DNA from 3 places in the Paenibacillus sp. FSL R10-2748 genome. Region 1 is predicted to be linked to each of the others. Evidence: predicted binding sites of a transcription regulator. Region 1 holds the regulator's gene; each other region holds the start of a gene.
What was found. Region 1 encodes Rex, which represses fermentation and respiration genes when NADH is low (regulators of the CRP and FNR family bind a similar motif). Its sites were predicted from a motif close to TTGTGAAATATTTCACAA; they were not measured.

Region 1 (10,556 bases):
CTCAATCAGGTGACGACGTGTTTTGGACTTTTCCGCACGGAAAGTTGGACCAAAGGAATACACTTTGCCCAGCGCCATTGCCGCGGCTTCCATATACAACTGTCCGCTTTGTGTCAAATACGCATCTTCATCAAAATATTTAATGTGGAACAACTCTGTTGTACCTTCTGCAGAGGAAGGAGTCAAAATAGGTGGGTCCACCTTCGTAAAGCCGTTGCCGTTAAAGAATTCCTGTACAGCACGGATAATTTCCGCCCGTACGATCAGAACAGCACGTTGCTTGGCGGAACGCAGCCACAAGTGACGATGATCCATCAGGAAATCTACACCATGCTCTTTGGGTGTAATCGGGTAGTTTTCGGTCAAATGAATAATTTCAATGCCTGTAACCGTTAATTCAAAGCCCGATTGGCTACGCGGTTCTTCACGCACCACTCCAGTAACGTAAAGGGAGCTCTCTTGAGTCAAGGATTTGGCGTCATTCCAAATATCCTCGGACACTTCGCTTTTCACGATAACCCCTTGAATATACCCGCTACCATCGCGCAGTTGCAGGAACTGAATTTTACCACTAGATCGTTTATTGTTTACCCAAGCGCCGATTGTAACCGTTTCCCCTACATGGCGGCCCACTTGGGCAATCGTACTTTTATTCGTCATGACCGTCTCTCTCCTCTTAACCGAAAATCAAACAGCCCTTCCCCCTGGGTCAGGCTGTTTGCTCTCGCTGTTTGGTGCATGCGGAACTCAAACAATAGTCCGCATGCATAAAGTTTACACTTTCGAACCGAACTACTGAACCAGACGGAACGTGTCGCGGGCAATAACCAGTTCTTCGTTCGTTGGAATGATCAGTACTTCTACCTTTGAATTTGCAGTTGTAATCCGACGAGGCTCGCCAGAACGAATAGCATTCAACGATTCATCCAGCTCGATACCGAGGAATGTCAATTGCTCCAACACTCTCTTACGCAGAACGATGGAGTTCTCGCCTACACCTGCTGTAAATGCAATTACGTCTACCCCGTTCATTGCGGCAGCATACGATCCAATGTATTTGCGCAGACGGTATTCATACATTTCGAATGCCAATGTAGAATTAGCTTCGCCTTTTTCCATACCTTCTGTGATTTCACGCATGTCACTGCTGATACCAGAGATAGCTAAAAGTCCACTATGCTTGTTCAACATGGAATTGACTTCATTGACAGTCAATTCTTCTTTGTTCATGACATAAGGTACGATTGCTGGGTCCAAATCACCACTACGAGTACCCATCATAAGACCTTCCAAGGGAGTCATACCCATGGAAGTATCAACAGACAAACCGCCTTGAACTGCTGTTACACTACCACCATTACCGATATGACAAGTGATAATCTTCAGGTCTTCCAAAGGACGACCAAGGAATTTGGCGGCTTCCTTACTTACAAAATCATGGGAAGTGCCGTGGGCACCGTAACGACGAACCTTATACTTATTGTACAACACTCTTGGAATGGCGTACATATAAGCTTTTTCAGGCATCGTTTGATGGAACGAGGTATCAAATACCACAACCTGTGGTACATCTGGCATATTCAATTCAGCCGCTTTAATCCCCATCATGGAAGCAGGGTTATGCAGTGGCGCCAGGTCAAACAAGCGACGGATTTCACTCTTCGCTTCAGGCGTTACAACTGCTGACTGTTTGAAGATTTCGCCTCCATGAACCACACGATGGCCCACAGCCTGAATTTCACTAGTACTGGAGATTACACCATGTTCAGCATCTGTGAGTACGTTCAGCACTTTACGGATGGCTGTAGTATGTTCCAAAATCTCGCTAACTTCAGTGTATTCTTCTTTATTGGTTGGCTTATGCGTCAGAATGGAGGAATCCATACCGATGCGCTCTACCAATCCTTTTGCCAGAACGGACTCGTCCGTCATATCATACAATTGGTATTTCAGGGAAGAACTCCCTGCATTGATTACGAGAATTTTCATATCCGGTCACCATCCTTGTCGTACTTAAAGAAGCCTTCGCCCGATTTCACGCCCAGATTACCTGCACGCACCATTTTCTTCAGTACGATGGACGGACGATATTTCAATTCGCCGAATTCACGGAACATACGCTCCAGAGCAGCCAAAACGGAATCCAGACCAAAGCGGTCAGCCATTTCCAAAGGGCCGCTTTGGAAGTTATATCCGATTCGCATAGCGTCATCGATATCATCAGCGGAAGCCACGCCTTCTTGAAGTACATGGGCCGCTTCGTTAATCAGCAGACAGATAATCCGGCTTGTTACGAATCCAGGAGATTCATAAATCATGACTCCTTTTTTCTCCACTATCTCTTCCACGAACATTTTAGTGTTTTCAAATGTATCGTCCGAAGTTTTCAAACCACGAATAATTTCTACAAGATCAATACGGGATACTGGATAAATAAAGTGCATACCAATAACACGCTCAGGATACTTGGTCGAGCTAGCAAGCTCGGTCAGGCTCAGCGTGGATGTATTACTTGCAAGAATAATATTGCTTGGACACACATGGTCTAGCTCTTGGAACACTGCTTTCTTCTCGTCCAGATTCTCTGTAATAGTCTCAATGACCATATCACAGCTGCCGAGCTCCGCTAAATGGATTACTTTTTGAATACGGGATAAGATCAATTTTTTCTCAGCTTGAGTAATTGCCCACTTTTCCAGTTGTTTGTCCAGACTCGTTTCAATCATATTGTAGGCGTAGTCTAGTTTCTCTGGTGTCTGCTCTACCAGCAGCACATCGATTCCTTTGGACGCGAGCATTTCAGAAATCCCCTGTCCCATGGTGCCGCCGCCGATGACGCCGATTTTTTTAAATTGCATGATTCTTTACTCCACCCTTTCCTGGTCACTCTCATATATTGTATCCTTCTTTGTCGAAAAATACATGTTTATGTCCCAATAGATAATAATATCTTAGCACGGACTAAAAGTAAAAAAAAATAACCAGCATAAAAAATTATGCTGGTAATAAAGCATTTTCACTAAATTGACATCTAAATTGGTCTCCAGACAGAGTTTCTTCCTTCATCAGGATGTCAAGTGAGTTGTCGAACACAGGACGATGCTTTTCCAGCAGCTCCAAAGTTCGGGTATGCAGGTCAGCCATAATCTCGCCATTTTCCCGCATGAGTTCTTCTTTGGTTACCATTTCCATGTTAATAATGCCAAGTGAAGTCAAACCGGAAGTCATCATCGTATGAACGATGTTCAGCGCCTGCTCAAAATCATTACTTGAGCCAGTACTGCGACCGCCATAGTACATTTCTTCCGCCGTAGCCCCTGCGAGCGAGATCATAATTTGCTCCTCCAGGAACTGCTTGGTGTATAAATAATGCTCTTGCTGTGGATTGTGGCGCACATAGCCAAGCGCTTTCCCACGTGGGCTAAGTGCTACCTGGCTTACGCTACCGGGACGAACAATTTCGGCCATAATAGCATGTCCTAGTTCATGAATCGCTACACGTTTTTTCTCTTCCAAGGTCGATTCTCGGTCTGTCTTTTCACCCATCATCACTTTGTCAATCGCCATCGACAGATGCTTCTGCGCAATCATTTTCTGATCCTGTCTCATCGCATAGATTGCCGCTTCATTCATCACGCTCTCCAGCTGTGCGCCGGAAAACCCGTAAGATTCCTCAGCAATTTTGTCCAGATTTGCATCTTCCTGAATCGGTTTGTTTTTGGCATGAATTTTTAGAATATGAAGACGGCCCTTCTTGTCAGGCAGATCCACTTGAATATGACGATCAAAACGCCCTGGACGCGTTAAGGCGCTGTCCAGCATTTCTTTACGGTTTGTTGCCGCAATGATCAAAATCCGCGGTGTATCTGCGGAATAAATACCATCCATTTCTGTCAGTAACTGATTCAAAGTCTGATCATATTCTCGTTGCTGTCCACCCTCACGTTTACCACCAATTACATCGATTTCGTCAATAAAAATAATTGCATTTTCCTTCTTTTCCTTGGCTGCACGAGTACGCGCCTCCCGAAACAACTCACGGACACGACCCGCTCCAACACCAACGTACATTTCAACAAATTCACTACCTGAGGCTGCAACAAATACAGAATTAGTGTAGTGTGCCGCTGCCTTCGCCATCAGCGTTTTTCCTGTTCCCGGAGGACCAGTGAGCAAAACGCCTTTTAATGGACGGATACCAAACTTGGAAATTTCATCATGTCGATTCAAAAAATCCAGGGCCTCGCGCAGTTCCTGCTTAGCGCTTTCTTGCCCACCGATTTCCTCAAAAGTCAGCTTGTCCGGACCATTTTTTTTACGTTTACGCTCTTGCCCAGCACCTACGGCCAAACCGCCACGCGCATGCATGAGCATTAACAAGCCGCTGAACATCACGCCAGCAACCAGAAGAGGGATAATATTTACCCCAATAAAAACGAGAAATATAATGGTTACCGGCACAATGCCGATTAATATTTCCTTAATCCATCTAGGCATTAGGCCATACCCCCATTTGCTGAGATTGACGTGGCAAAACGATAAACTTGGTCGCTTTACCTTCGCTGAGTCGGATATAGACATTGTTCGAATCCATGTCGGTATCAGCTTTGATACCCGTCTTTTTCTTTTTCATCTGCTCAACTGTAGATGAAATTTGAGTATACTTTTTATTTTCCATCGCTTCGGCCACAGGAAACATAGCCTCAGACCACCATTGATTCAGTGCTGAATTGGAACGATCTGCGATATCCAACTTAATGGTGCGGCTGCCAATGATGGATTGTCCTTTTTGCTTAACCACATCGACCAATCTGGCCACATCCGCCTGCGGTTTGAGATCTAGTTTCAATACAACCTGATCCTGTTTAATATCTATTTGAGCGCTTGTCACGCCTGGATATTGAGATACCAGTTTTTCCAGAGGACTTTGCATTGTAACCTGACGGTAAATGAACCATCCCCCAAATAGCAGCAAAGCTGCCAAAACTGCCGCCACAACGATAGGAACTACACGCAATTTCAAACAACATCCTCCTCTCAAAATGTAAAACCCAGAAGAAACGGGACGAATGTCAACAAACAACCAAATTGCATGATCTTATAGTGATCAGCAATTCTTTTTTCTATCATTTTTGCCTATCACTTATAAAATATAGTATATCATAACGTATATCTAATATCGAAGGCAATGTGTGGAGGAGTTGTGATGAGGCAAAATCTTTGGTTATGGTGGAGGCGAGACGCTGCGTGTAGGATTTGATCTTACGATCGCTGTTGCCCGCCACAAAGATGAATTTGACCTAGGAGAGAAGATGGATAGGTAAAGATGCTTCACTGGCTTTCAGCCAGCTTTACGGCATAGCAAAACTAAAAGACGTAAATACGAATTTTGTCGTATTTACGTCTTTTTCTTGAGCTTTTAATCATTTACTAGTCATTCATTCCACATCTGCTAATCCTCAACCAGCTCAGTTATTGGGCAAAGTATATTTCACACCCGTCGCTACCCCATCTGAGAAACGATAAAAGGTGTAGTAATGATGACTTCCATCATCGTAAAACAACTGCCACACATATTCGCCATTGAACACACTCGGCTGAAGCCTTACAATTTTTGCACCTGGAAGCTGCTGCTGAATTATTGCCGTCATTTTTTGCTCATCGACTCCGTTCTTCAGCAACTCGGTGTGAACACCGCTATTATCTGCGACAGGTACGTTAGGTTGTCCTTCCACTTTTTGAAAAGGAACCCACACCATTATATTTTCATTCTGTGCATTTTTCCCTTGAACCACCCAATATACCTGATCCCACACAGACTTCCATGTTTGAGTCGTGCTAACCAGACCACCTGATTGCTTGGCCTTAATGATAGCGGCATTTTTCTCAGCCACCTGGTCTTGAGTAACATAGGAATAATACCAGAAAATGCTGACCAGGATCAGTATCACGGCCAAAATGGCGACCGCTATCCATTTTTTCTTATTTTTCAAACCTGTGCTTCCTCTCTAAGGGGATGTGACACCTAAATTAGCGCGACAGCAGCCCTTCAAAGGCGGCTTGTGCCTCATGTTTGATACGTTCCTCGTCCATAGTCAGGCATTCGCCGTTTTTCACAACCTGGCGACCGTCTACCCACACATGAGCCACGTCCTTGGCGCTTGCAGAGTATACCGCATGGGAAATAAGATCTGTACGCGGCAAGAAATGTGCCTGATTCAGATCCAACGCGATAAAGTCAGCCTTGTTGCCTGCTGCCAACGCTCCTACTTCTTTTAAACCAATCGACTTTGCACCGTATTCTGTTGCCAGACGCAGCGCTTCACTTGCAGGAACTGCCGTAGGGTCACCGGATACACCCTTGTGAATAAGTGCCGCCAGACGCATTTCCTCGAACATATCCAGGTTATTATTGCTGGCAGGACCATCCGTTCCGAGAGAAACAGTAACCCCTGCACGCAGCAATTCAGGCACTCTGGCCACACCACTTGCCAGCTTCAAGTTGCTACCCGGATTATGCGAAACCGCTACACCACGTTCAGCCAGTAAAGCTATTTCTTCGTCGTTCAAATGAACGCCATGGGCAACAAGCGAAGGACGGGAGAAAAAGCCAAGCTTATCTAAGTGTGCAACTGGACGCAAACCGTAGTCGCGTACGTTTTGCTCCACTTCGGCGATCGTCTCAGACATGTGCGTATGCAGTGGCAAGTCCAGATCATGCGCAGCTTGTACGAATTTTTCAATAAACGCAGGTGGACATGTGTATGGCGCGTGCGGAGACATCATCGTTGTAATACGCCCGTCTGCTTTACCATGCCAGTTACGCGCAAAAGTCACGGCCTCAGCCAGCTTGATTCGCTGTTCTTCTTCCGAGCAAAGTCCAATTGCTCCACGCATCAGACTTGCACGAATACCTGACTCTTCAGCTACACGAGCCACCTCATCCATATGATCGTACATATCCAGGAAGGTCGTTGTTCCACCTTTCAGCATTTCCAGCACAGACAAGGACGTACCCCAGTACACGTCCGTAGATGTAAACTTGGCTTCCATAGGCCACATTTTCTCCTGAAGCCATACTTGAAGTGCCAAGTCATCTCCATGCCCACGCAGCAGAGACATCGCCGCATGACCATGAGTATTAATCAGACCAGGTAAAAACAATAGCCCCTTACCATCGATCGCTTCCGTCTCTTCCTCACCCGCAGGCAAAGTTTCGCCAATATAAGTAATACGGCTATCCTCCACAATCATAAAACCATGGACTACCCCAGCTTCTGATCCATTTACGGCAAAAGAGCCGTTTTTAATCATCCATTTATTCACTGTCATATTGTGTTTCTTCCTTTCCGTCCTCCAAATAATAAGCGAGGCTAAGCAAATCAGTTGTAAAGTCTGTGGCATGAATCCGAATGTTGGCCGGTGCCTTGAGAGTAGTCGGTGCAAAGTTCAGGATCGCTCCAATTCCGCTCTCAATAAGCCTGTCAGCCACGTGCTGTGCTTCAAAATCAGGTACGGTAATAATCCCGATTCGAATGTTTTTTTCTTTCACAGTCGCTTCCAGTTCATCCATCGGTTGAACGACCAATGTATTGATCTTGGTCCCTACCTTATCCGGAAACGCATCAAATACTGCGACAATCTTCATATTGTCTTTTAAATAAGCGTTATAATTCGAAAGGGCTTGCCCCAGATTACCCGCACCGACCAATACGACATTAATTTGCTGGTCGATTTTCAGGATATGGCGTATTTTCTCAATTAAATAAGAAACATCATAACCGATACCCTTCCGACCAAAATCTCCAAAATAGGCGAGATCTTTACGGATTTGGGCCGGGTTCAAATCTAGCCTCTGTCCCAACTCTTGAGAAGAGACCGTAGCCACCTCCCGTTTGTGAAGTGCATTCAGATAACGTAAATATACGGGTAACCTCCGTACGACAGCCTCTGAAATTTTATCTGATTTCATACTTGCTCCCCCTAATTGTAACGAACATACTTAGTGTCCGTCCGTTATGCCTCTGTCTCCGGGGCGGATTGGAGCCATTCGGCGATGCGGGGCACCATTTGCTCCGATGGCATATGCTCCATTTTTGGTCCCGGTAACGAGTACAAAAAGTGCTTTCCGTAATAGGATTCGATCACACGCGTATCGTAAACGATAACGACCCCGTGGTCGCTCGCTGTACGTACTAACCGACCAAATCCCTGTTTGAAGCGAATGACCGCTTGTGGTACAGACAGCTTCATAAATGGATTCTTCTTCTGCTGCTGAAGCAGCTCGCTTTTTGCCTCCAGCAACGGGTGATTCGGCGGTTGAAACGGCAAGCGAACAATGGCCAGACAAGTCAGAGCCTTTCCTGGAATATCGACGCCTTCCCAGAAGCTGCTGGTTCCCAGCAATACAGAAGCTTTGGCTTCCTGAAAACGGCGGGTTAGCTTGCTGCGACTCCCACTGTCCACACCTTGTCCCAGCACAGTAATTTCGCTGGATGCTAAGGCCTCTTTGAGCGGCTCATACACTTGCCGGAGCATCCGATAGGAAGTAAACAGAACGAGCATTCTCCCCCGCGTCGCCTGAGCAGTCGCTCCTAGAGAGCTAACGAGCATATCTACAAAGTGTGCATCTCCTACACTGCCCTTCACGCTTGGGAAATCCCGTGGAATGACCAGCAACACCTGATCCCTGTAATTAAAGGGTGACGGGAGCTGCGAAGTCATCAGCCGCTCTTGATCTGCGGCCTCCTGCAAGCCGAGCTGATCGATCATGTACTGAAACGACTTATCTACCGATAAGGTAGCAGACGTCAGAATAATGCTTCTTTTTTTGTCAAAAAACATTTCTTTCAACTGGCGGCTCACATCGACGGGCACCGCATAAAATTGCAATGATTTACTACGGAATTGCCCACTCGCTTCGAGCCAGTATACGGTTGTTTCATCATCGAGTCGGATAAAAAAGCGCAAATTTTCTCGGATTCCCGCCAAATCCTTGAGCAGACCCGTGATATCTGTAATAAGGCTATCTGCCGCATAATCGTCATGTTCTTCCTTGACGTCCAGCATCAGCTTGTCGCCCTTACGCAAAATTTCGCTCATCGTTACATATAGCTGATTTTCCAAAGCCCCCGCCTGATCCCACTTTGCAGGCTTGGCCGAAGGTTTGAGACGGGAAGAAAACTGTCCTGTTTCACCCGGTGTCGCATCGCTTCGCTCTGGCAACATGCCAAACAGCTTGTCGCTTAGCAGGTCCCAAGTTTCCTTAACCTCTAACACGAGCGGATACATCTGGTCGATGGTTGAAGCCCAATCCGCCGACTTCTCGTGCCCCGATTTTGCCAACTGTTGACGAAGTGAAGGCAGTTGTCCATTCTTGCTGTCTTTGAACAGTCGCGTCAGTGTATGCACGAGTGTGAAATATTTCATATGCATACCTAGGTGCTTACCAGCTACTTCCTCCAGGTGATGGGCTTCATCAATCACCAGATGTTCATAGCTCGGCAACAACTGGTGACTGGCTTTGACGTCTGTGAACAACTTAGAGTGATTCGTAATAACGACATCCGCTATCCCTGCTTCATGGCGTGCACGATGATAATAACATTTGCGGAACCATGGACAAGAACGACCAAGACAGGACTCTGAATCACTCGCCACCGTTTCCCAGAAATCCCCTCCACGGTTGCTCAGATTCAGTTCTTCATCATCACCGGTTTCTGTTAGCGTCAACCAGACGATCATCTGAGCCGCTGTAATTAAGTCTTCCTTCGGTGTCGCGAAGTCTCTTCTGTTTATTTTATGTTCAAACTTACGCAGACACAAATAATGTCCCCGACCCTTGAAAATAGCAGCCCGGAACGGAAACGGAATCACCTTGGTCAGCATAGGAATGTCGCGCTCGCGTAATTGCTCCTGCAGGTTGATCGTATGTGTACTTACCATAACGCGCTGTCCTTTTTTTACACTGTGATACAGCGATGGGAGCAAATAACCGAGAGACTTTCCTGTTCCTGTACCTGCTTCGATCAGCAGATGCTTGTCTTCACTCAGTGCCTGATTTACACCCTCAATCATCTGTATCTGCGCCTCGCGCTCCTCATATTGGCTCAAGGATGAACGCAAATTGTCCCGCACATCATCCATGTACTCCTCAAAGGAAACACCTGAAAGTGGATTCGGGTCATCTTCTCTACGCGGTGCAGCTAGCTCCGTCCAATCTTCCACTTTTAGCGCAAGTTGACGAAAAAACTGATGTCCCTCCAAATCCTGAATAGGATCAAGCTCTTTCTCTTCACGCACCCCATCAAGAAACCATCCAAGGTCACTGTCTTCCTCTGCAAACAAATCACTAAGCCGCTGTATCGTTATCAGAGGTAATGCTTGAAGCTCACCCAGACACTTTAAAAACACCTCAGCCGTAGCCAACGCGTCGCTGTCTGCTTGGTGAGGGCGATCATGCGCCAGCCCGAACTCAGAAGACACAAAACCCAACTGATACGAAGATAGCGATGGAAACATAATTTTCAGAAAATCCATTGTATCCAAGATTCTTC
Region 2 (10,556 bases), 170 kb from region 1:
ACGTTGACTTCTTTAGTCCATTTGCCTTTTTTAAAACCTCTCCAGCCAGATTGTTGCTCTTGTAATTCTCTCTCAATCACCGACATGTAAATCCCTCCAAATTGTTTGGTCTTCCGGACTTGTGATTTTTTTCACGATAAAGCTATTTCTTGAGCCCGGCCTGTTCACCGATGCCTTACGCTCAGTGTCGGGACCTTTCTTACACCCTTATTGTAGAATAATGATAGAGTGTAGTATGTGATAAAAATCACAACATGAGTGATTTTTATCACTTTATTTTCCCTAGCTTCGCGCCTATATCCTTAGCCTTGCCGTTCACCTCCCTTCCCAAACCAACAGGCCCTCTATATAGAGAGCCTGCATCGGTATTGAACGAGAAAATGCTTTTTCACAAGCCTCTTCGTACCTATTATATTATTGGTCAAAACGTCCGTAGAAGGCATTGCGATAGACATCAGCCAACTCCGTAACCAGTGGCAACTTCGGATTCGCAGTTGTACATTGATCTTCAAATGCGCGGTCAGCCAGATAGTCTACACGTGATTCGAAATCCTTCGCATCGAAACCGATTTGTTGGAACGATTCCTCGATACCGAGTGTTTTGTTCATCTTACGGATTGCTTCGATCAAGCTGTTAACCCCTTCTTCGGTGGTGCGTGCAGGCAGTCCCAGTATGCGCGCGATTTCTGCATAACGCTCATCCGCAACAAAGTGCGAATATTTAGGGAACGAAGCAAATTTTGTCGGTTTTTTCGCATTATAGCGAATAACGTGCGGCAGCAAAATGGCATTCGTGCGGCCATGCGCTGTATGGTATTGTCCACCCCATTTATGTGCAAGACTGTGGTTAATACCCAAGAATGCATTAGCAAACGCCATACCAGCAAGTGTGGAAGCATTATGCATTTTTTCACGAGCCAGCTTATCACCGATCAGAGCCGATTGTTCTAGGTATTGGAATACCAATTGAATGGCTTTAATTGCCAGACCATCTGTGTAATCATTAGCCATTACGGACACGTAAGCCTCGATAGCATGTGTCAGAACGTCCATACCTGTGTCCGCTACAGCTGTTTTAGGCAGCGAATATACAAACACTGGGTCAATAATTGCCACATCAGGAGTCAACTCATAGTCAGCCAGCGGGTACTTCGTGTTACCCAGGTTTTTGTCCGTAATTACTGCAAACGATGTAACTTCGGAACCTGTACCCGAGGTTGTAGGGATAGCTACAAATTGTGCTTTTTGGCCCAGACGTGGGTACTTGTAAATCCGTTTACGGATATCCATGAATTTTTGTTTTAAGTTATTGAAATCAGTATCTGGATATTCATAGAACATCCACATGCCTTTAGCCGCATCCATTGGCGAACCGCCGCCCAGTGCGATGATGCAATCCGGTTGGAAACGTCTCATCATTTCTGTACCACGTTCTACCGTAACTGTCGATGGATCTGGCTCTACTTCAGAGAACACTTCGATAGCTACCGGTGTTTGGCGTTGATGCAGATAATGAATAACACGATCCACATATCCCAGTTTTACCATCATAGGGTCCGTGATAATGGCTACACGTGTGATATCAGGCATTTTAGCAAGATACTGTGTCGAATTTTTTTCAAAATAGATTTTGGAAGGTACTTTGAACCATTGCATATTCACCGTCCGTTTCGCCACCCTTTTCACATTAATCAAATTGACTGCCGATACGTTCGACGAAGTCGAGTTACGACCGTACGAACCGCAACCGAGTGTCAACGAAGGAAGATTGGTGTTGTAAATGTCGCCAATCGCACCATGTGTGGAAGGTGCATTTACAATGATACGTCCTGTTTGCAGACGGTTTGCGAAGCGGGCGATAACGTCCTCATCGTTCGAATGAATAGCGGACGAGTGGCCCATGCCCCCGAATTCCACGACTTCAGCAGCGCGTTGAATACCTTGTTCCGCATTTTTTACTTTATAGCAAGCCAATACAGGACTCAATTTCTCCGCAGACAATGGGAATTTTGTTCCTACCCCTTCAATCTCAGCGACCAAAATTTTAGTTCCTGCTGGTACTGTGATACCACTCATTTCAGCAATTTTCACAGCAGACTGCCCGACGATTGCTGGGTTCACTGCACATTTCTCGACATTCATAGCTCCTTGAGTGAGCTTAGCTGCTTCTTCTTTATTTACAAAATAGCAGCCGTTAGCGATCATCAATTTTTTCACTTGTTCGAAGATTGGCTCTTCGATAATAACCGCTTGCTCGGAAGCACAAATCATACCGTTGTCAAAAGATTTAGAGAGGATAAGATCGTTCACGGCCTGCTTGATGTCTGCTGTTTTTTCAATAAAGCAAGGCACGTTACCTGGGCCTACACCCAGAGCAGGTTTACCGCAGCTATATGCCGCCTTAACCATGCCTGATCCACCAGTTGCCAGAATCAGAGCCACATCCGGGTGATTCATGAGTGAATTTGTCTTATCCATCGATGGAGCTTCAATCCATTGAATACAATCAGCTGGAGCACCATGTTTGACGGCTGCTTCGAGCAAGACGCGGGCTGCTTCCGCACTACACGATTGAGCAGATGGATGGAAACCGAAAATGATTGGGTTACGTGTTTTAATGGCAATCAACGCTTTGAACATCGTAGTCGAAGTCGGGTTTGTCACTGGAGTGATCCCCATGATAATGCCGACTGGCTCTGCTATCTTTTGAAAACTGTCAAAATCATTGTCTTCAATGACACCGACGGTTTTTTCATTTTTGATACTATGATAGACATATTCTGTTGCAAACATGTTTTTGGTGATTTTGTCCTCGTACACACCGCGTCCTGTTTCTTCAACAGCCAACTTCGCCAGGTACATGTGTTTATCCATCCCTGCGAGTGCCATAGCTTGTACGATTTCGTCAATCTGTTCCTGATTCATACTCATGAAAGCTTGCTGTGCCCGGTTCCCCCGGTCAATCAGCGTTTGAATATACTGCTCTGCGCTTTGCTCTTTTTGGATAACCTCGTTTTTAACAGCCATTTCCCTCATCCTCCTGTTATCTCGTGTACTATCTCTTGTTCACGCACTGATCGTAACACAGCTTTTCAAGATATATTGTGATTTTTTTCACAATCTATTTAAAATTTTATTTTATGAAGTGAATTAAATCACAAAGTTTGGAATTCTGCCACTTTTACCCCCTCTTCTTGCCCCAAAAACGCATTGCGCAGGTATATAATGAATTTGAATTGATCAAGTTGCAGATAAAAAACATAGGATACAAAGGGGAAATGGACGATGAGAAACCCTACAAATGTAATGGAAGCCCGCGGCAACACCTGTTGCTTCTCGGAGGCCAGCTTCAACCGGTTGCAAGTGATGATGAAAGATCGAGTTATGCCAGAAAGCTCGCATCTGTTCTGGGAAGGAGATACAGCGGATAAGCTGTTTTATATTAAGCGCGGACGCGTGAAAGTAACCAAAACAACGGATGAGGGTAAGGAACTTATTCTATATATGTATCAAAGCGGCGATCTTGTTGGTCAAGCCGATCCATTTTTCGGTACTAAGCATTCCTTTTCTGCTGAGGTTCTGGAAGACAGTGATATTGGCGTAATCGATCATACAGATCTGGAGCTACTTATTTGCCAGCATTGTGATTTTGCGATTGACTTTATGAAATGGATGGGTTCGCATCATCGCATTACTCAGACTAAGTTCCGCGATTTGATGATGTACGGCAAGCCTGGCGCTTTATGTTCAACACTCATCCGTCTATGCAATACCTATGGTGAGCCTCACGGCGAACATATCCTGATTCATAAAAAAATTACTCATACTGACTTATCAAATATGATCGGTGCGACTCGGGAAAGCGTAAACCGGATGCTTAGTGATCTACGTAAGAAAAATGCAGTTGAATATGATAATGGCATGATTGTTGTCAAGGATTTGGAAATGCTGCAAGGCGTATGTCATTGTGAATTGTGCCCTCGTGAGATTTGCCGCATATAATAAATCGTTTTTTACGTAAAAGGGAGTGTTATAAGCCATTATAGCTTATAACACTCCCTAATTTATTTCCACTCCTCTACTTATACAGAAGCAGTTGCGAAGCATTTTAACAATAGTCCTTCTTCTGGCAACACACTTTTTAAAACTGTAAGCATAGATAACTTAAATTCCCCATCTCATAGCTTCTATGGATGACCTTGGCTTTGTTTGCAGGATTGCCACTCCCCATTGCAATAAACAACGGTACAAAGTGCTCTGCTCTTGGTACGGCCTGGCGAGCATACGGTGCTTCGCTTTCATAGTGATCCAAAGCCTCTATATCTCTACTTTGCACTTTTTCAATAATCCAATCATCAAAATCTATAGCCCAAGGTTCTGTTTTCGTTTCCCCCCATTTGACGATACGCAGATTATGAACAGTCACTCCACTGCCAATGACCAGAATATCTTGTTCTCCCAGTCCACGCAGCACTTCACCAATGGCATATTGTGCTTTGGGCGAAAGATATGGATTTACTGAGATCTGAACTACCGGAATGTCTGCCTCAGGATACATACGATGCAACAATGTCCAGGATCCATGATCCAGTCCCCTCACCCGGTCAGTTTGTACGTCAATGCCCTTTTGTTCATATAATTTTTCCAGCTTATTGGCCAGTTCCACAGAACCATGTGCTGGATATTTCACCATGTACAGTTCCGGTGGGAAACCGCCAAAATCATAAATGGTATCGTACACGTCATCCATCGAACTGATCGTCAACGTTTGCGCTTCCCAATGAGCAGTAAAGATAACAACCGCTTTAGGGCGAATGCTTTTCCCCAGTTGCTCTAAAAATGAAGTATAGTCCGTCTGTTCAATAGCAAGCATCGGTGAGCCGTGGGCCAAAAATAAAGATGGCATCATATAAAGATCCCCTTATCAGTAATAGTTTATTTTATTCATTAAGTAACTTTATGTAAGTAATAATACATAAGTAACAAAGTAATGTCAACACAGATTTCAACATACACTTAAAGATCAGAGATTCCATAAATAAAGATTGATATAGGTATAAGGTCATAGTAATATATAACTAATAAATTTTAAAATTTCACTATATTCCGATACAAAGGACTGGTTTCTATGGAGATACATACTTCTAATTGCCCAAAATGCGGTTCCGTTTTTCGTCAAAACCTTAGAAACCTGTGTAGTTCTTGTATTCAGGAAGAAAATATATTCTTGGACCGCTGTTCTAACTATCTATGGAAGCATCCTTCTACTCATACTCGCCAGCTCAGTGACGTAACCGGCACACCTATAGAATTGCTCACAGATTGGGTAAGAGCAGGCAAGTTTCCCTCCACATACAGTCAGCTTGATTATCCTTGTGAATCCTGCCGTTCCCCCATTTATGCAGGAAGACTTTGCCATTCCTGCTTGGGTACATTCCGTTCGGCCGCGCTGGATATTCAAACCCGTGTGCCCCGCCGTGCAACAGCAGGATTATTCTCAGTTGCAGGGCGCGTCAAAGGCTATTAAGCCGTGCTGCCTATGTAGATCATTTCTGTAAAATGGATAAGTAGTCCTATACACAAAATAAAAAACAGCCTTTTTCCTAGGAAAAGGCTGTTTTGCTATGAGAAACGCTTATTTAGTTTGGTGCTCATCTAATCCATTCCTCAGCCCAAAATTGAATCTGTTCCATAACCGGCTGAAGTGCACGGCCTTTGGTTGTTAGCTCGTATTCAATACGGACAGGAGTTTCTGGATATACATGACGTGTAAGAATTCCTTCATTTTCCAAATCTTTCATCCGCTCTGATAACATTTTGTCACTCATTGTGGGAATCAGATTGGAAATATCCTTAAACCGCTTAGGACCGCTCATCATGGATTGAATAATTAATCCATTCCAACGCTTACCCAAACATGAAAAGGCGGTTTCAAAACGCGGACACATTTTTGTAAATTGCGGTTGACTCTCCAAATTTTTCACCTTCTTTTGCATTTCGGTTTGATAAAGCTTTCCTTTTGTTAGTATATATCATTTTAGCATACTTTATCCCGAAAGAAAACACTTTCTTCTTAAATTAAATACCTGCGCTGATAAAGTTGCCATGACCAAAACTGATTATACAACAAACCAACACAGCAGGTATATGTCTAAATCGTTAAATACAAAAAGGCGGAATCCCTAGAGGTTCCGCCTATCAATCTGTTCATTATACAGCTCATCAAAATGTGATGATTGTTATTATACCAACACTCCACCGAGAGGTCTTACAGGTTCACTTCTTCCATATATTGGTTTGTTAATATTTGTCGGAGAAGTCCAACGAATGCTGTTGGCGATAACTTTCAAAATATCAGGCTGGTAATAAGTCGGATAGGTCTCATGACCTGGGCGGAAATAGAATATCTTACCGCTACCTCGGCGGAAAGTACATCCGGTTCTAAATACTTCGCCGCCTTCAAAGTTACTAACAAATACCAATTCATCCGGCGCTGGAATATCAAAGAACTCGCCATACATCTCTTCCTGCTTCAACAAAATTTTGGCGTCTATGCCTTCTGCAATAGGATGTGACGGATTCACCGACCAAATAATCTCCTGTTCACCTGCCACCCTCCATTTCAGATCACAGCTAGTGCCCATTAGGGCTTTGAATGGCTTTGAAAAATGGCCCGAGTGTAGCACAATCAAGCCCATTCCTCCCTGCACTCGCTTTACAACACGCGCCGTAACTTCATCGCTCACCTGATCGTGGGCTTTATGCCCCCACCACAGCAGCACATCTGTGGAATTCAGGATCTCTTCTCCCAAACCATGCTCGGCATCATCACGAAGAGTAGCTGTTCGAATGGCAAATCCCTCTCCTGCCAGGCCGTCAGCCAACGCTTTGTGTATCCCGTCAGGATATATCTGTTTGGCTTCATCATTCAACTTTTCGTTCAAAAATTCATTCCAAATGGTGACGTTAATCATCAACATTTCCCCCTATTAGGTTAGACCCACCACATCTCGCTCAGCGGTTCTTCAATTAATACCTGGCGAAGATTGTGGACAGCCTTAGTAAAGCCTTCCTCCACGGACATCAGACCATCTTCATGCTCAATACTCACTACATAATCGTATCCCACCAGACGCAGAGCACTGATAATATCTGCCCAGGTTTTTACATCATGTCCATAACCCACAGTACGGAACTGCCAAGCGCGATCTAGCATTTTCGTATATTCCTGCATATCGGTAAGTCCATATTTATTTACATTGACCGGATCAATCGTCGTATCCTTGGCATGAAAATGGTGAATGGCTCCCTCTCGGCCCAAAATTTGAACCGCCTGCACTGGGTCAATTCCCTGCCACCACATGTGGCTCGGATCCAGATTAGCACCAATGACCTCTCCCGCAGCTTCACGCAAACGAAGCAAGGTCGCTGGTGTATGAACGGAGAAGCCTCCGTGTAGCTCCAGCCCAATTTTAACATGATGATCTGCTGCAAATTTTCCCGTCTCAGTCCAGTAAGGAATAATTTTATTCTCCCATTGCCACTTCAACACTTCCTGAAAATCATTAGGCCACGGAGCCACAGGCCAATTTGGATATTTCGCATCCTCATGATCACCCGGACAGCCAGAGAAAGTGTTCACAACTGGAACTTCCAGCTTTTCTGCCAATCGAACGGTTTTAAGAAACGTTTCATGATCAGCTTGGGCTAAATGCTTTTGCGGATGAAGAGGATTGCCGTGACAGCTAAGCGCACTAATCGTTAGTCCACGGGACTCTACTGCCTTTTTAAAATTTTTGAGCGCTGTATCATTCTCCAGCAACTCATCCGGCTTACAATGCTTATCTCCTGGGTTGCCGCCTGTACCGATTTCTACAGCATCTAATCCTTGAGAAGCCACATAATCCAGCGCCTCCTCCAGCGAACGTCCGCCGAACAACACCATAAATACTCCAAGTTTCAAAAGAAATCCCTCCCTGTATCATATGTGAAAAAAGCTGCTTTCATTATAATGATGGTCTATTCGAGATAATTACGGGCTTAGTCAAAATAGACAGCTTTCCCGGTACGGGCCGATTCATAGATAGCTTCCAAAATTTCAGTAACAACCAGTGCCTGTTCCGGCTTCACAAGAGGTTCTTTGTCGTCCAGAATAGATTCGATCCACAGACGAGCTTCGCGGTCTGCTTCATTTTCCGTTTCTCCAGAGTAAAAGGCAACACCACCTGCATCCAGATCTATTTTCGTATCAAACAAGCGGCTGTTCTTTTCCCCGTTAATGCGCAATCCATCCTGCATATCAGCTCCGCCTTCGGTTCCGCATAACAGCGTCTTCGCTTCGCCAAACTCTACAACGTTCAATGCCCAGCTGGATTCCAGTACAATCGTAGCTCCATTTTGCATCGTAATAAAACCAAAAGCTGAGTCCTCTACCTTAAATTCCTCAGGATTCCAAGGCCCAAAGGCATTTGCCGCATCTTTACGATCCCCTAGCTTATGGAAGGTTGAACCTAGTACACTTTTAGGCTTGTAATTATCCATCAGCCAGAGTGTCAGGTCGAGTGCATGCGTGCCAATATCAATAAGAGGACCACCGCCCTGCTTCTCTTCATCCAAGAATACTCCCCAAGTCGGAACCGCGCGACGGCGTAGAGCAATGGCTTTGCCCAGATAAATGTCTCCAAGCTCTCCTTGCTCAACCAATTGCTTCAGATACAAACTGTCATCACGATATCGGTTTTGATACGCAATAGACAGCTTCTTACCTGTACGGTTGGCTGCATCGAGCATCTCCCGTGCTTGCTCAGCAGTTTTAGCCATCGGCTTTTCACACAGCACATGCTTACCTGCCTCAAGCGCCGCTACGGTAATTTCTGAGTGCGAGTCATTGGGTGTACACACATGTACGACTTCAATGTCTTTATTTTCTAGCAACTGACGGTAATCACTATAAACTTGCGACCCTTCAACTCCAAACTTTTCTGCTGCCTCTTCAGCGCGCTCCTGAATGATGTCACAGAATGCAACGATTTCTGCACGCTTCTGCTTGGCAAGACTCGGCAAGTGTTTGCCGTTGGCAATGCCTCCACAACCAATAATCCCGATTTTGAGTGTTTTAGACATGAATATTTCCTCCCTGAGCTGCGTATTGTTGGAGCCATTTAATGCTGGTTTCAATGCTTTCGATTGGAGGGTTTGAGCAGAAATCCTGTTCCACGACGACCCAATCCACACCTGCCTGAATAGCGGCGTCTGTAATGGCCTGAAGCTGCACTTCGCCTTTGCCAAGCTCTACAGTCACTGCTTTTTGTTGCTCGTCACGTGCCATATCCTTTAAGTGAATGATAGGCAGGCGTCCATTATAACGTCCGATGTATTCCACTGGATCATAGCCCCCATAGTATACCCAACAAGTATCCATTTCGACCTGTAACAAATCATCGGAAACCGCATCATATAAAGCATCGAATACCGGGCGATCATTGATTTTTTCTGTCAATTCAAAATCATGATTATGATAAGCCAGTATCAAGCCCTGTTCTTTCACTTTTTCACCAATACGATTCAAATTAGCAAAAATTTCATCCCACTGTCGCTGTTCTTCGGTTAAATAAGGAACGATTAGGTACTTATTGCCCAATTCTTTGTGGTATGCAATCTCCTCATCCAAATGATCCAGCAAACGAGAATATTGTATATGAGTTCCGACAACTTCCAGATTTAGCTCATCCAAAAGCGCTCTGACATCCTTGGCATTGCGTCCGAAAAAGGTATGAAATTCTACCCCTTTATAGCCAAACTCAGCTACCTTGCGCAATGTACCTTCAAAATCCTGTTCAAGCTCTTCCCTTACTGTGTACAATTGCAATCCTACTTTAGCCATTACCCTTCACCTCTTTAATTAGGATGAATTTTCCATTATATCTGTTCCATAATACAAATCCTCGTCCGGCTTGAACGTGCTTTCCAGCGTAATGTGATTGCCTTCCAATGATGAGCGCTGAAAAGCATGCATGGCTTCTAACACATGGTAGGCCAGCTCAGCATTAGCACGATGGTCCGTGAATTTCAATGCGCCAAAGGCTTTTCACTGTACACATGCTTGCCTGCCTCTAGTATCGCCACATCTGTCAGTGCATGGCTGCCAGGCACGGTCAGATTAAATACAAGCTCAATCTCAGGCTGACGAAGCAATTCATCCACCTTGTATACGTTTTCAATGTTGAATTCATCGGCCCTCTCCTTGGCCCTCTCATCTAGTAAATCAGCGACGGCCACTACTTCAATAAGTGGGCTCTTTTGGAGATTTTCAAGATATACCGAACTAATAGTACCGCATCCGATAATCCCGGCCTTCATTCGTTCCACGTCGTCACACTCCTTGGCCTCCAACATGTACTTTCTCATCTAACATGTAAGCTTTACAGTTCACATAGTATTCTATTTCTGTTTCGTTTAAAATGAATAATATGATTAAAACATGAACAATCTGGTCAATATTTGAAACAGCCATATGTCCAAAGGAGTCATCATCATGTCTATCGTCGAGCCTTGTC
Region 3 (10,556 bases), on a different contig from region 1:
GTCGTTGCTGGTTCGCCCTTCATTTCCATAGGAACTGCCAGAAAAACAGCAAAGAATAACAAGACGGCTATAATGGCTCTATGCTTTTTCAATAGAATTCCCCTCCCATCATCAGCCAAGTGATTAACCTTAATGAGAAGAGAGTAATGCCGAAAATGCCTGCAAACCAAGCCGTCACTTTGAACTTGCTAATCGGAGGCTTACCGACTACCTTGCCCGTCTGTCCGTTCATAGCAAATGTATGTTCCAATTGATTGTAGTCATAGTGTATGACCCATACCGGGAGCAGAACATAATCCGCTTGTTTTAATATAGTATCAATTTGCTTTTCCGTATAACTCACGGACGTATACTCTGACACCGTAGAATGAATATAAGCATCAATATATTCCTTCACTTTTTCTTTAACTCGCGGGAAAAGCTCTTCTTCGTTATAACTGTACTTCTCCGCAATATAACCCGCTAGATATGGCGTTTTAAAGGGTTTTAGCTGATCGTATGGAAAAGGCTCCAATTTATCCATCAGCTCGTCGTTCATTTTCTCCGCAGCATCAATCGGAACCTTTACATAATTCAAACGGATTTTGCGATATACATCAAAATGCTTCGTTTCCGTATATTCGTAGTCTCCGCTCGTATAGGTTCTCACTTGGGTACCTTCACCTTGAACCTCAATTTTATTATGTAATTCATATAACCAGAAGGGCACATACATCCCGGTTATTCCCTTGATTCGGTCTGCTATCATGAACCGGTTCGGCGTCAGACGGCCGTTCTTGCACCATTTTTTGAAAGCAACTATGGCTTCTTCCTTACTGATTGAAAAAGGAATAACCTGCGCTGGAGCCAGCTTGCCAGTCAGTCGATCCCCGAGAACCACGGCAGAACCACAAAAGCTGCACACCGTTGCACTCGTCTCCACTTCGGTCATAATCACTGCTCCGCAGTTATTACAATGATACTCATGGGCCTCATCTTCTGAAAAAATACGATTTATCAGAGGATCAGGAATAGATTCGATATTGTCCTCTCTTCCGCAACTATGACAGGATAACATCCCTGTCTCACCGTCAAAGACCATGCCGCTGCCGCAGTTTGGGCATTTGTATTCGATAACCGGCATCTGCTCACCTCTTCATGTAGATACTGTTATGATTCCTTATGGTTGATTTTTTCTTTGATCGCAGCCAGTTCATCCTCTGCATTCGTACTCTTCTCGTATTGTGCAAATAAAGCATCCAGGTCGTCCTTCGTTCCTGCCCGAAGCTCGGCTATAGCCATCGCTTCATCATACGCTCTGTTCACCTGTTCTTCCATAACTTCGAAAGCAGAATTCTTGCTGCCCATAGAGTTCAAGGTTTGCTGTGCTTTGGCAACCGCCATCTTCCCTTTAAGTTCAGCGCGCCGTGCTTCTAGTTGTCCCATATCGGACACCAACTTCTCCTGCATTTGTTTCATATTTACGGCGTTTGTCGAAGCTAAATCATAGGACGTTTGTAATTGTTCCAATTTCTCCGCCTGCAAACCTTTTCTCTCCAGAAACTTTCGAGCTTCCTCTTCATTACCAGCTTCCACAGACTTACTGGCATAATGCTGGAGCTTTTTGATTTCGGCTTTGCATTCATCCAGTGCTCTTTTTGCCCTTCTCTCATCAGCCAACACTGAGGCCGTCTCCGCTTTCACCTTGCCTAGATCACTGTTTAAATTCCGCATATAATCGTCAATGGTTCTCTCCGGGTCTCCCACCTTATCCACTAAGGCGTTAACATTCATTTTCATAATATCCCTAAACCTCGACAAAATTCCCATGATGACCTCCTTCGAAAGGACTACATTCCACCATATCATACATCAAATCCGGTAAAAAATGTTCATCATAGCTCTATATACTGGCCCACTGATCACTTTCGGATGTGTGTTCGTTTTATTATAAAAGCAAAGGGTCCAAAAACCCGCGACAGATTTTTGAACCCTTCTATTTATTGTTCCTGATTATAGTTCTTCATAGGACTTGGGGTCCTGACCCCATATCCGCCCATCCTCACTGCTAAATGCCGAAATCACGTTCATTTCCTCTGGAGACAACTCAAAATCAAAAATATCCAAATTCTCCGTTTGGTGTTTTAAAGAAGAGGCCTTAGGGATCGGGATCGCTCCAAGTTGGATATGCCAACGTAAAATCGCTTGTGTAGTCGTTTTACCATGAGCAGCAGCAATTTCCCCAATCTTTTCATTCTCCAGTATGCTGTGACCACGCCCCAAGGGGCTCCACGATTCGGTCACGATGCCCTGTTCAGCATCTTTTGCACGCTGGTGCTCCTGATTAAACAATGGATGCAATTCAACTTGATTGATGCTCGGGGCGACACCTGTTTCCCGAATTAAACGTTCATTATGCTCGGGCAGAAAATTGCAGACCCCGATGGAACGAATATAGCCCCTTTTCTTCGCCTCAATCAACGCCTGCCAGGCTTCAACATATCGATCAATTTGGGGATTCGGCCAATGGATCAGATAAAGATCATAATAGTCCAGACCTCCTCTATATAATGACTCTTCGATCGTTACAATGGCTTCTTGGTAAGCATGTCGGCGACCCGGTAGTTTGGAGCAAATCAACAATTCTTCTCTGGGCACAGAGCTCTGCCGGACCGCTTTCCCGACAGCCCCCTCATTTTCATAGTTGAACGCTGTGTCGATCAGACGGTAACCTGCATCAACTGCGCCGGTAATCGCCTGTACTCCATCTGCACCCTTAAATCCAACAGTCCCAAATCCAATGACGGGCACTTTAGTGCCATCATTCAATACCTTCTCCGGAATTTGATGGTTCATATTAACAGCCTCCTTTACTATTCTCATATACCATAACACCTCTTTAATCGTCAGGCAAAATATAGAAATTCATTTCGTTCCCTATATATGTATATACCCACTAGCTTGTAACTTCTCTACCAAGTTCTCTGTGTGCTAAATCAAAAAGCGCCTGATCCCCATTGAAATCATACTTGAAGTCAAAGGGGTCAGGCACTTGTATACCACTACCAGATCATATATTCCACTTCATGCTTGATGGCTTGGTTGTCCAACATAAAGTTGAAGTGTCTGTGTTTTTATTTCAAGCCTTTCCATACCCAGTTCTCTACCTCTGGTAAATCAATACCCTCTTCGCGAATGAATTGATGATGTTTCTTAACCGTAGCATCGATTTCATCCACAATGTTGGTATACTTCTCAGCGTCAGGTAAGCTTAGAACAGCTTCCTTCACTAGATCGAAGCGATCCATCTGATTCAATACGCGCATATCAAATGGTGTCGTAATATCGCCATTCTCACGGTAACCATGTACATGCAAGTTATGGTTGTGACGATCAAAGAACAGATCTTTGATCAGACCTTCGTAACCATGGAAAGCGAAAACAACTGGCTTGTCTTTTGTGAAAAAATGATCAAACTCGGCGTCGGATAATCCACGCGGGTCTAGTTTTTGACTTCTCAGTTTCAGCAAATCTACCACGTTGATGTACCGAATCTTCAAGTCAGGCAGTTTTTCATGCAAAATGGAAATCGCAGCTAAACTTTCAATAGTTGGCTCTGTACCAGCAGAAGCAATGACAAGGTCAGGTTCCCCACCTTGATCTGTACTTGCCCAATCAATAATCTTCAACCCTTTGTCCACCAATTCTTTCGCTTCATCAGCACTAAACCATTGTGGACGTGGGTGTTTAGACGAAACAATCAAATTGATCTTTTGACGGTCATTTAAAATGGTGTCGAAAACAGCCAACAATGAATTGGCATCCGCTGGCAGATACTCCCGAATAAATTCTGGTTTTTTATCAGCCAAATGACCTAACAAACCTGGATCTTGGTGTGTATACCCATTATGATCCTGTTGGAACACTGTTGAGGTTGCTACGACATTCAATGATGGGATATCTGCACGCCATCCTTGATCCGTTGCTTTACGCAGCCACTTAAAGTGTTGGGTGATCATCGAGTCAACCACACGCAGGAAGGCTTCGTAACTTGCAAAGAAACCATGACGACCTGTTAATACATAACCTTCCAGCAATCCTTCAGCTTGGTGTTCGGATAATTGAGAATCAATTACGCGGCCATAGGATGATAAGAATTCATCATTAGGTTCAATAATTTGGTCCATCCATTGGCGTTTGGTTACTTCAAAAACAGGAGCCAAGCGGTTAGACATCGTTTCATCCGGTCCGAAGATTCTGAAATTACGATTTTCTTCATTTAAAAGAACCACATCTTTAACGTATTTCCCTAAAACCGACATATCTTGCGCAATCACTTTACCAGGTACGGAATTATCCAGCGCATAGTTACGGAAATCCGGTAATTTCAAGTCTTTAATGAGGTTACCCGCATTCGCAACAGGGTTCATTCCCATACGTTTATCGCCTGTAGGCAGAATTTCAGCAAGCTCAGAGTTTAAACGACCGTTTTCGTCGAACAATTCCTCTGGTCTATAGCTATTCAGCCATTCTAACAAAGCAGGTGCGTGTTGCATATTCTTTTGATCAACCGGAATTGGAACCTGATGGGCACGGAATGAATTTTCATTCGGCACGTTGTCCCATTCCTTCGGACCTGTCCAGCCTTTAGGTGAACGGAATACAATCATCGGCCACGCCGGACGAGTAAGGTCATTATTTTCACGTGCATTCTTTTGAATAGCTTCAATCTTCTCGATGGCCGTATCCAATACTTTCGCCATTTCTGGATGCATGTGATCCGGATTTTCACCTTCAACAAAGAACGGTTCCCAACCCAAACCTTTAAAGTAGGAGGTCAATTCTTCTTTCGATTGACGAGACATAATCGTTGGGTTACTAATCTTAAAGCCATTCAAGTGCAAGATTGGCAGCACTGCACCATCCGTGATGGGGTTGATAAATCTGTTAGAGAACCACGAAGCGGCTAATGGGCCCGTTTCAGCTTCGCCATCACCAATAACAACAGCCGAAATCAGATCAGGATTATCCAGAATGGCACCTACACCATGAGAAAGGGAGTAACCTAATTCTCCACCTTCATGGATAGATCCAGGTGTTTCAGGAGCAGCATGTGAAGCAATACCGCCAGGGAAAGAGAATTGTTTGAACAATTTCTTCATACCTGGGATATCTTGCGTAATTTGTGGATAGATTTCAGTGTAACTTCCATCCAGATAAGAATTTGAAACCATAACCTGGCCGCCGTGACCAGGACCTTCAATGTAAAGCATGCTCAAATCATATTTATTAATAACACGATTTAGATGTGCATAAATAAAGTTTTGACCCGGAATTGTGCCCCAGTGTCCAATAGGCTTAACTTTCACATCTGAATCTTTTAAAGGCTCTCTCAACAAAGGATTATCTTTTAAATAAAGCTGACCTACCGAAATGTAGTTCGTTGCACGCCAATATGCATCAAGTTTTTCCAAATATGTTTTAGATGAATAATCTGCTAACACGGGTGATAATGACATTGTGTCCACTCCCTAAGTAGTTTTGTTTGTAATTTATTTCCGGAAATTTCATCTACATGTCCATCATAACGCTACGCCAATTTAATTCAACCTTTTTCACAAGTGATACGGTCCAATTTTGTGAAATTTTGAACATACTATGAAATATAAATTAAAAAGACAGTAAAAAAGCTCTTACATTAAAATATATAGAAGTATAAACCAATAAAATTTGTAATAAACGAGGTAATTGCAGGCTTCAATCCTTTTTTCAAAACCATAAAAAAAAGACCGGAGAATTCTCCAGTCTTATCATTAGTGAACCGATACAAAGGTATTAAATTTCAAATATTTGTAATGAAATCGCATATGAGAAAACTCAAATGGCGTACCGTTATCTAAAAAGAACACACCTTCCATAATACCTACAGGCTCATTTTCATTTAAATGTAGCAGCTTTTGATCATTCTCTTGAGACGGTTCTGCAAAAATGGATAAAAAAGATTTGGTGACGGCCAAGTTCCGCGAGTCTTCCAAATAATTAAAAATGGACCCCTCGATAATTGTCTGATTTAAATTCTGGACAATTTTAATGGGGATATAGCCCGTTTCAATCATAAAAGGATCATCATCAAACAGACGTAAGCGAACAATTTTGTAAACAAAATCATGAGTCTCCAAGAACAAATCGCGCTGTAACTCTTCTGTTGGCGGAATGACCTCAAAACTCAATACTTTGATCTTAGGCTTTTTACCATGCATTTGAAAATTATCAGTGACCCCTAGATTAGAGCCTTCGTAGTTAAAGATAGATTCATTTCTTATGTATAATGGATTAATAAATGTCCCGGAACCTTGTTTTTTGAAAATAATTCCGACATTCTCCATTTTAGTCAGAGCACGTTTAATTGAACTACGACTAACCTGGTACGTCTCACTAAGACTACGTTCATCTGGCAATCTCATATCCGCAAACTTTCCCGCAAAAATTTTCATCTTGAGATCGTCAATAATTTGCTTATAGACAAATTGTGTCATAAAGTACTCCTCTTTCAGGTCTTCTATAACTCTATATAGTTTACCATAACTTGCCCATTTCATCTCATGTTTGTTTCTGTTTGCTGAGCGGGCTTTCAGCGGATAGGAAGCGCCGTCGCTTTTACTTTACATCTCTATGCATAATACCATGATTACACATATATAACACCACTGAACGTACCTGCAAAACAGCAGAAAATACAGAACCCCCACCTTAGCATCAGTAATAAGACCAAGCCTGTTTCGAACCTTGAGGGATGTTTGACTAGACCAGGCTAAAATCCTTGAATACATTGTTATTATTCATCTTGTTCAAACGTTTTCTAATAAGAATGGTGGGGGGGAGATCATATTGGCTATCCGCTACAGCGTCATCATTCCAACCTATAATCGAGCCCAGCAATTGTTGCTCACACTCGCTTCATTTGAGACACAAACCTATCCAAAGCAACTATTCGAAGTCATTGTAGCTGATGACGGTTCTACAGACGGAACGAAAGAAATGGTCGAAGGCTTCAAAGCATCCTATCCTCTTATCTATGTGTCACATCAGGAACAACGCGGTCGATCTGCCGTTCGAAATTTGGGACTGCGCCGTGCAAAAGGGCTATACATCATCTTCTGCGACGCTGACTTTGTAGTATTACCGGAATTCATTAGGATCGTGAGCCGTTATCACCGTAAATATCCCAAGTCTGTGCTCTCAGGCATTCCTCACTCATGGGACGATGCTTTTACCCATTATTACCCTGACTTTTCTCCTGAAGAAAAAGAACAATGTCGCAACATACTTACGCAGTCCAACTTATGGAATGCTGACTATGAAGCAGCGAACGAAATTACTCCAATCATAACCCCTGAAGATATCCTTCACCAAACGGGTGCACTGTCTAAAGTAGTTAGTCCCACAAGAGTCCCCACCAATACGCAGAAACAATTTGCCACAACGGATGTCGCCCCCTGGATGCTGCTGGTTACTCGTTGTGTAGCCATCAGACGCAGCCACTTGATTCGTATTGGAGGTTTTAATGAACGGTTTGTGCTGTATGGACTCGAAGACTGGGACCTTGGCTATAGACTGCATCGCTTGAAGATCCCTTTTTATTGCATCAAAGAGGTGGTCGGATATCATCAGGAACATCCAACCTATCTCAGAGGTAACGTTTTAAATACAGAAAATCTGAGAATCATGTATGAAACTTACGGATTCAATGACTCCTCGTTAAATTTATTTGCCCTTATCCCTCCATCCGAGGATTTTGAGACCTACAAAAATACGTTGCGGGTATTGCGCAGGGGATTCCGCTCTAGGTTAACACGCTCATCAGCACTGTTATTAAGAAGAACATTACGCATTGCAGCCAAACAGTTCTACGATCAAAGCCATACTCATGCATACAAAAAATCATTACACTTGATAAAAAAGAAAGCAGAGAACCGGAAAAGTCGAGTCGCTCACGTGTTACGAGAAATGCTGGTGAAGTCTGAAAAGCTGGTGGAATAATAGTTACTCATTTACAGCGTGCAAAATCGTATGTATTGCATCCTCCTTACGGGATAAAAAAACTCCTCCATAAAGGTGCGAGCCCAACTTGGCAAGCAGCTTTATGGAGGAGGAGTCGCCATGTCCGGAGATAACGACAAGAATTGTCGTTACTAGTTTACTATTCCTCTGATAGTCCAGCATGCTTTCTGATTATTCATTACATATGAGTTTTACCAACTGCTAAGAACTCAATATTTTAATGCTATCATCGCACCAGCTAATTAAACTGCTAAACTGACTTTTACCATAGCTCATTGTGATCATCCAATATTTGTGATTATGGTCTTTATGCTCTACGTTGATAAGCCAACGTTCAAGTTCTTCAAAAATATGCAAGCTTTCCACTAGCTTTTCTTTATACTCCTGTATGTGCTTTATAATCGTTTCAGGCGAAGAATTCCCGCCAAAAAACACCCTCAACAGCAGCTCATTTTTTTTAAGCATCACCACATGCTCCATGGGCTGAGAAAGCCAGTCTGACAACGTCTGCCTTCCCTGATCGGTAATGCTGTAGAGTTTCTTGTCAGGCTTTCCTTTCTGTCGAATAACCTCGACTGCAATATCTTTTCGATCCAGTAGCTCTGCCAGGCTGGGATAGATCTGACCATAGTTCTCATTCCAAAAGTAACTAGTGCTTTGCTCCATATGTTGCTTTATATCATAACCGGTATGAGGACCCAGACTCAGAATGCCTAATACCGCAAACATTGTATTGGTTTTTCCTGACTGTCTCGCCATTATATATTTTGCCTCCTGTTACCTCTAGCAAATCTCCGTAGTATGTCATGCTTTCATTAGACTAGACATAATTATAGCCCATTTAAACTAGCTTCACATCTCTCTATATATTATTTAAATATATATTATTATAATAATTAGTGTTGACAGGGGTTTATCATCGTTTTATATTAACGATATCAACAAAATACCAATGAGCTTGCCAAGCTGAAGCCTTGGATACAGATATCATAAAGAATTCCAAGACATCGCTTGGTTAAATCTTAATAAGGAGATATCAGACCATGACCATGATCAGTGTAAATTATCCCGCAGGCCGCATAACGCTTGAACAGCGCCGTCTTTTGGCAGAAGGTTTGACGGATGCAGTTCTCGTTCCAGAGGTAGGTCAATATTGTCCGCCAGCAAGAGAAGGGTTTCAGGTCCATTTCACCGAACGTCCAATAGATTACATGGCAATTGGCGGGCAATTGCTGTCGGATCAGCCAGAACGTGATGTAATTACTGTCAATGTTCTGGTGATGGATGGTGACTGGCCTAACGACGTTCGCAAAAAAGTGCTTGAGAATATTCTTGGCAGTTTGACTAAAGTACTTGGTGTACCGGAACCATCCCCAACTTGGTGGGTATCCTTCCAGGTCATTGAAGAAGGCAGCTGGGGTTCTCGCGGCAGCGTGCTCTCCATTCTAGACCTGCTGGATTCAGGAGTCTTTACTGAGGAGAAAATTAAGGCTATCAAGCAAAATATTACACGGTAATGCGTGGAATTTGGCATTTCTAAAGATTGGAGGAGCATTCATATCTTGTCGGCTAGAGGATACGGGAAACACCGGGAAATCTCCTGACGTGGTGGCTAAGGCAAGTTACAAACCGGCAACTGACGTCTTAAACCTTCTGCGGTATCCAGTAGGAGAACCATCCAAAAGGTTATATCTTTAGCAGTAACAAGCTTATAACTTAGCACAGTGTAATATGTCCATATGTCCAAACGAAAGAACACCCATAAGGGTGTTCTTCATTTTTCCAAAGAAACATCCTGCAGTTTACGTAATCTTAATGGCTAGCCAAATCATGCTCCAAAGCTTGAAGAGAAAGGCTATCCCTCGTACTGCCTCCCTCTCCCGGTCTCATATCAAAAATACGATCGACAAATCGATTGACATCCAGCAGCATTGCTTTTCGTTCCTCCAAGGTTACACGCGGCACCGAGCAAAGAAGCTTAATCTCGGCATCCGAAAACTTGGCGAACCCAAACAAATTATCGTTAGCCGCGTAGAGCATATCTTTCTGACGTGATATGCGAATATAATCTTCTGAAGATCCTGTTGTAAAAATCGAGTAGGCTCTCTTGCCCTCAAGCCCATATACACCATCAGAAGAGCGTATGAGTCCTGTTGTGAACACTCTATCTATATATCCTTTAATAACAGCGGGAAATCCGCCCCACCATACCGGTGAAATAATAATCAAGGCATCTGCCCACAATAAATCCTCCTGTTCTTTTACTATCTCCTCTGGCAATACGTTAGTGACCTTAGCCTCTAAATCCTTTAAGCCTACCATCGGATTAAATGACATTTGAATTAAATCTTTTACCTTAACATTCGCCCCTCGTACGTTTAAATGAGCGATCACCTGCTCCAAAATCGCTTTGTTAAAGCTCTTAGCATAAGGGTGACCGTATAAAATATTAATGTTCATCTTCTTCGCCCCCAGAATATTTTCAGATGGCTTGTCAAAGCTTTAATGCTAATGTA

Region 2: the regulator Rex is predicted to act here: its motif matches at 3,103-3,120, upstream of adhE (bifunctional acetaldehyde-CoA/alcohol dehydrogenase).
Region 3: the regulator Rex is predicted to act here: its motif matches at 5,617-5,634, upstream of NSS66_RS21740 (phosphoketolase family protein).

The regions. Positions count from the first base shown of each region.
Region 1 covers NZ_JBBOTK010000002.1:387,514-398,069, forward strand. Annotated here, with positions in the region: gene asnS (asparagine--tRNA ligase) at 1-660, opposite strand, end outside; gene NSS66_RS08290 (acetate/propionate family kinase) at 793-1,989, opposite strand; gene NSS66_RS08295 (3-hydroxyacyl-CoA dehydrogenase family protein) at 1,986-2,858, opposite strand; gene NSS66_RS08300 (AAA family ATPase) at 2,995-4,497, opposite strand; gene NSS66_RS08305 (hypothetical protein) at 4,490-5,023, opposite strand; gene NSS66_RS08310 (cell wall elongation regulator TseB-like domain-containing protein) at 5,469-5,993, opposite strand; gene NSS66_RS08315 (amidohydrolase) at 6,031-7,332, opposite strand; gene NSS66_RS08320 (redox-sensing transcriptional repressor Rex) at 7,319-7,972, opposite strand; gene dinG (ATP-dependent DNA helicase DinG) at 8,017-10,556, opposite strand, start outside.
Region 2 covers NZ_JBBOTK010000002.1:552,520-563,075, forward strand. Annotated here, with positions in the region: gene pflB (formate C-acetyltransferase) at 1-86, opposite strand, end outside; gene adhE (bifunctional acetaldehyde-CoA/alcohol dehydrogenase) at 415-3,027, opposite strand; gene NSS66_RS09145 (Crp/Fnr family transcriptional regulator) at 3,286-4,002, shown strand; gene NSS66_RS09150 (DODA-type extradiol aromatic ring-opening family dioxygenase) at 4,142-4,909, opposite strand; gene NSS66_RS09155 (hypothetical protein) at 5,228-5,527, shown strand; gene NSS66_RS09160 (winged helix-turn-helix transcriptional regulator) at 5,652-5,996, opposite strand; gene NSS66_RS09165 (ThuA domain-containing protein) at 6,243-6,974, opposite strand; gene NSS66_RS09170 (sugar phosphate isomerase/epimerase family protein) at 6,995-7,963, opposite strand; gene NSS66_RS09175 (Gfo/Idh/MocA family protein) at 8,041-9,123, opposite strand; gene NSS66_RS09180 (sugar phosphate isomerase/epimerase family protein) at 9,116-9,883, opposite strand; gene NSS66_RS09185 (hypothetical protein) at 9,902-10,072, opposite strand; partial or broken gene NSS66_RS09190 (Gfo/Idh/MocA family protein) at 10,075-10,368, opposite strand; gene NSS66_RS09195 (AraC family transcriptional regulator) at 10,535-10,556, shown strand, end outside.
Region 3 covers NZ_JBBOTK010000008.1:180,020-190,575, forward strand. Annotated here, with positions in the region: gene NSS66_RS21720 (TPM domain-containing protein) at 1-92, opposite strand, end outside; gene NSS66_RS21725 (TFIIB-type zinc ribbon-containing protein) at 89-1,123, opposite strand; gene NSS66_RS21730 (PspA/IM30 family protein) at 1,150-1,809, opposite strand; gene NSS66_RS21735 (aldo/keto reductase) at 1,993-2,835, opposite strand; gene NSS66_RS21740 (phosphoketolase family protein) at 3,114-5,498, opposite strand; gene NSS66_RS21745 (GntR family transcriptional regulator) at 5,793-6,515, opposite strand; gene NSS66_RS21750 (glycosyltransferase family 2 protein) at 6,868-8,019, shown strand; gene NSS66_RS21755 (PadR family transcriptional regulator) at 8,242-8,799, opposite strand; gene NSS66_RS21760 (tautomerase family protein) at 9,084-9,557, shown strand; gene NSS66_RS21765 (NAD(P)H-dependent oxidoreductase) at 9,853-10,500, opposite strand.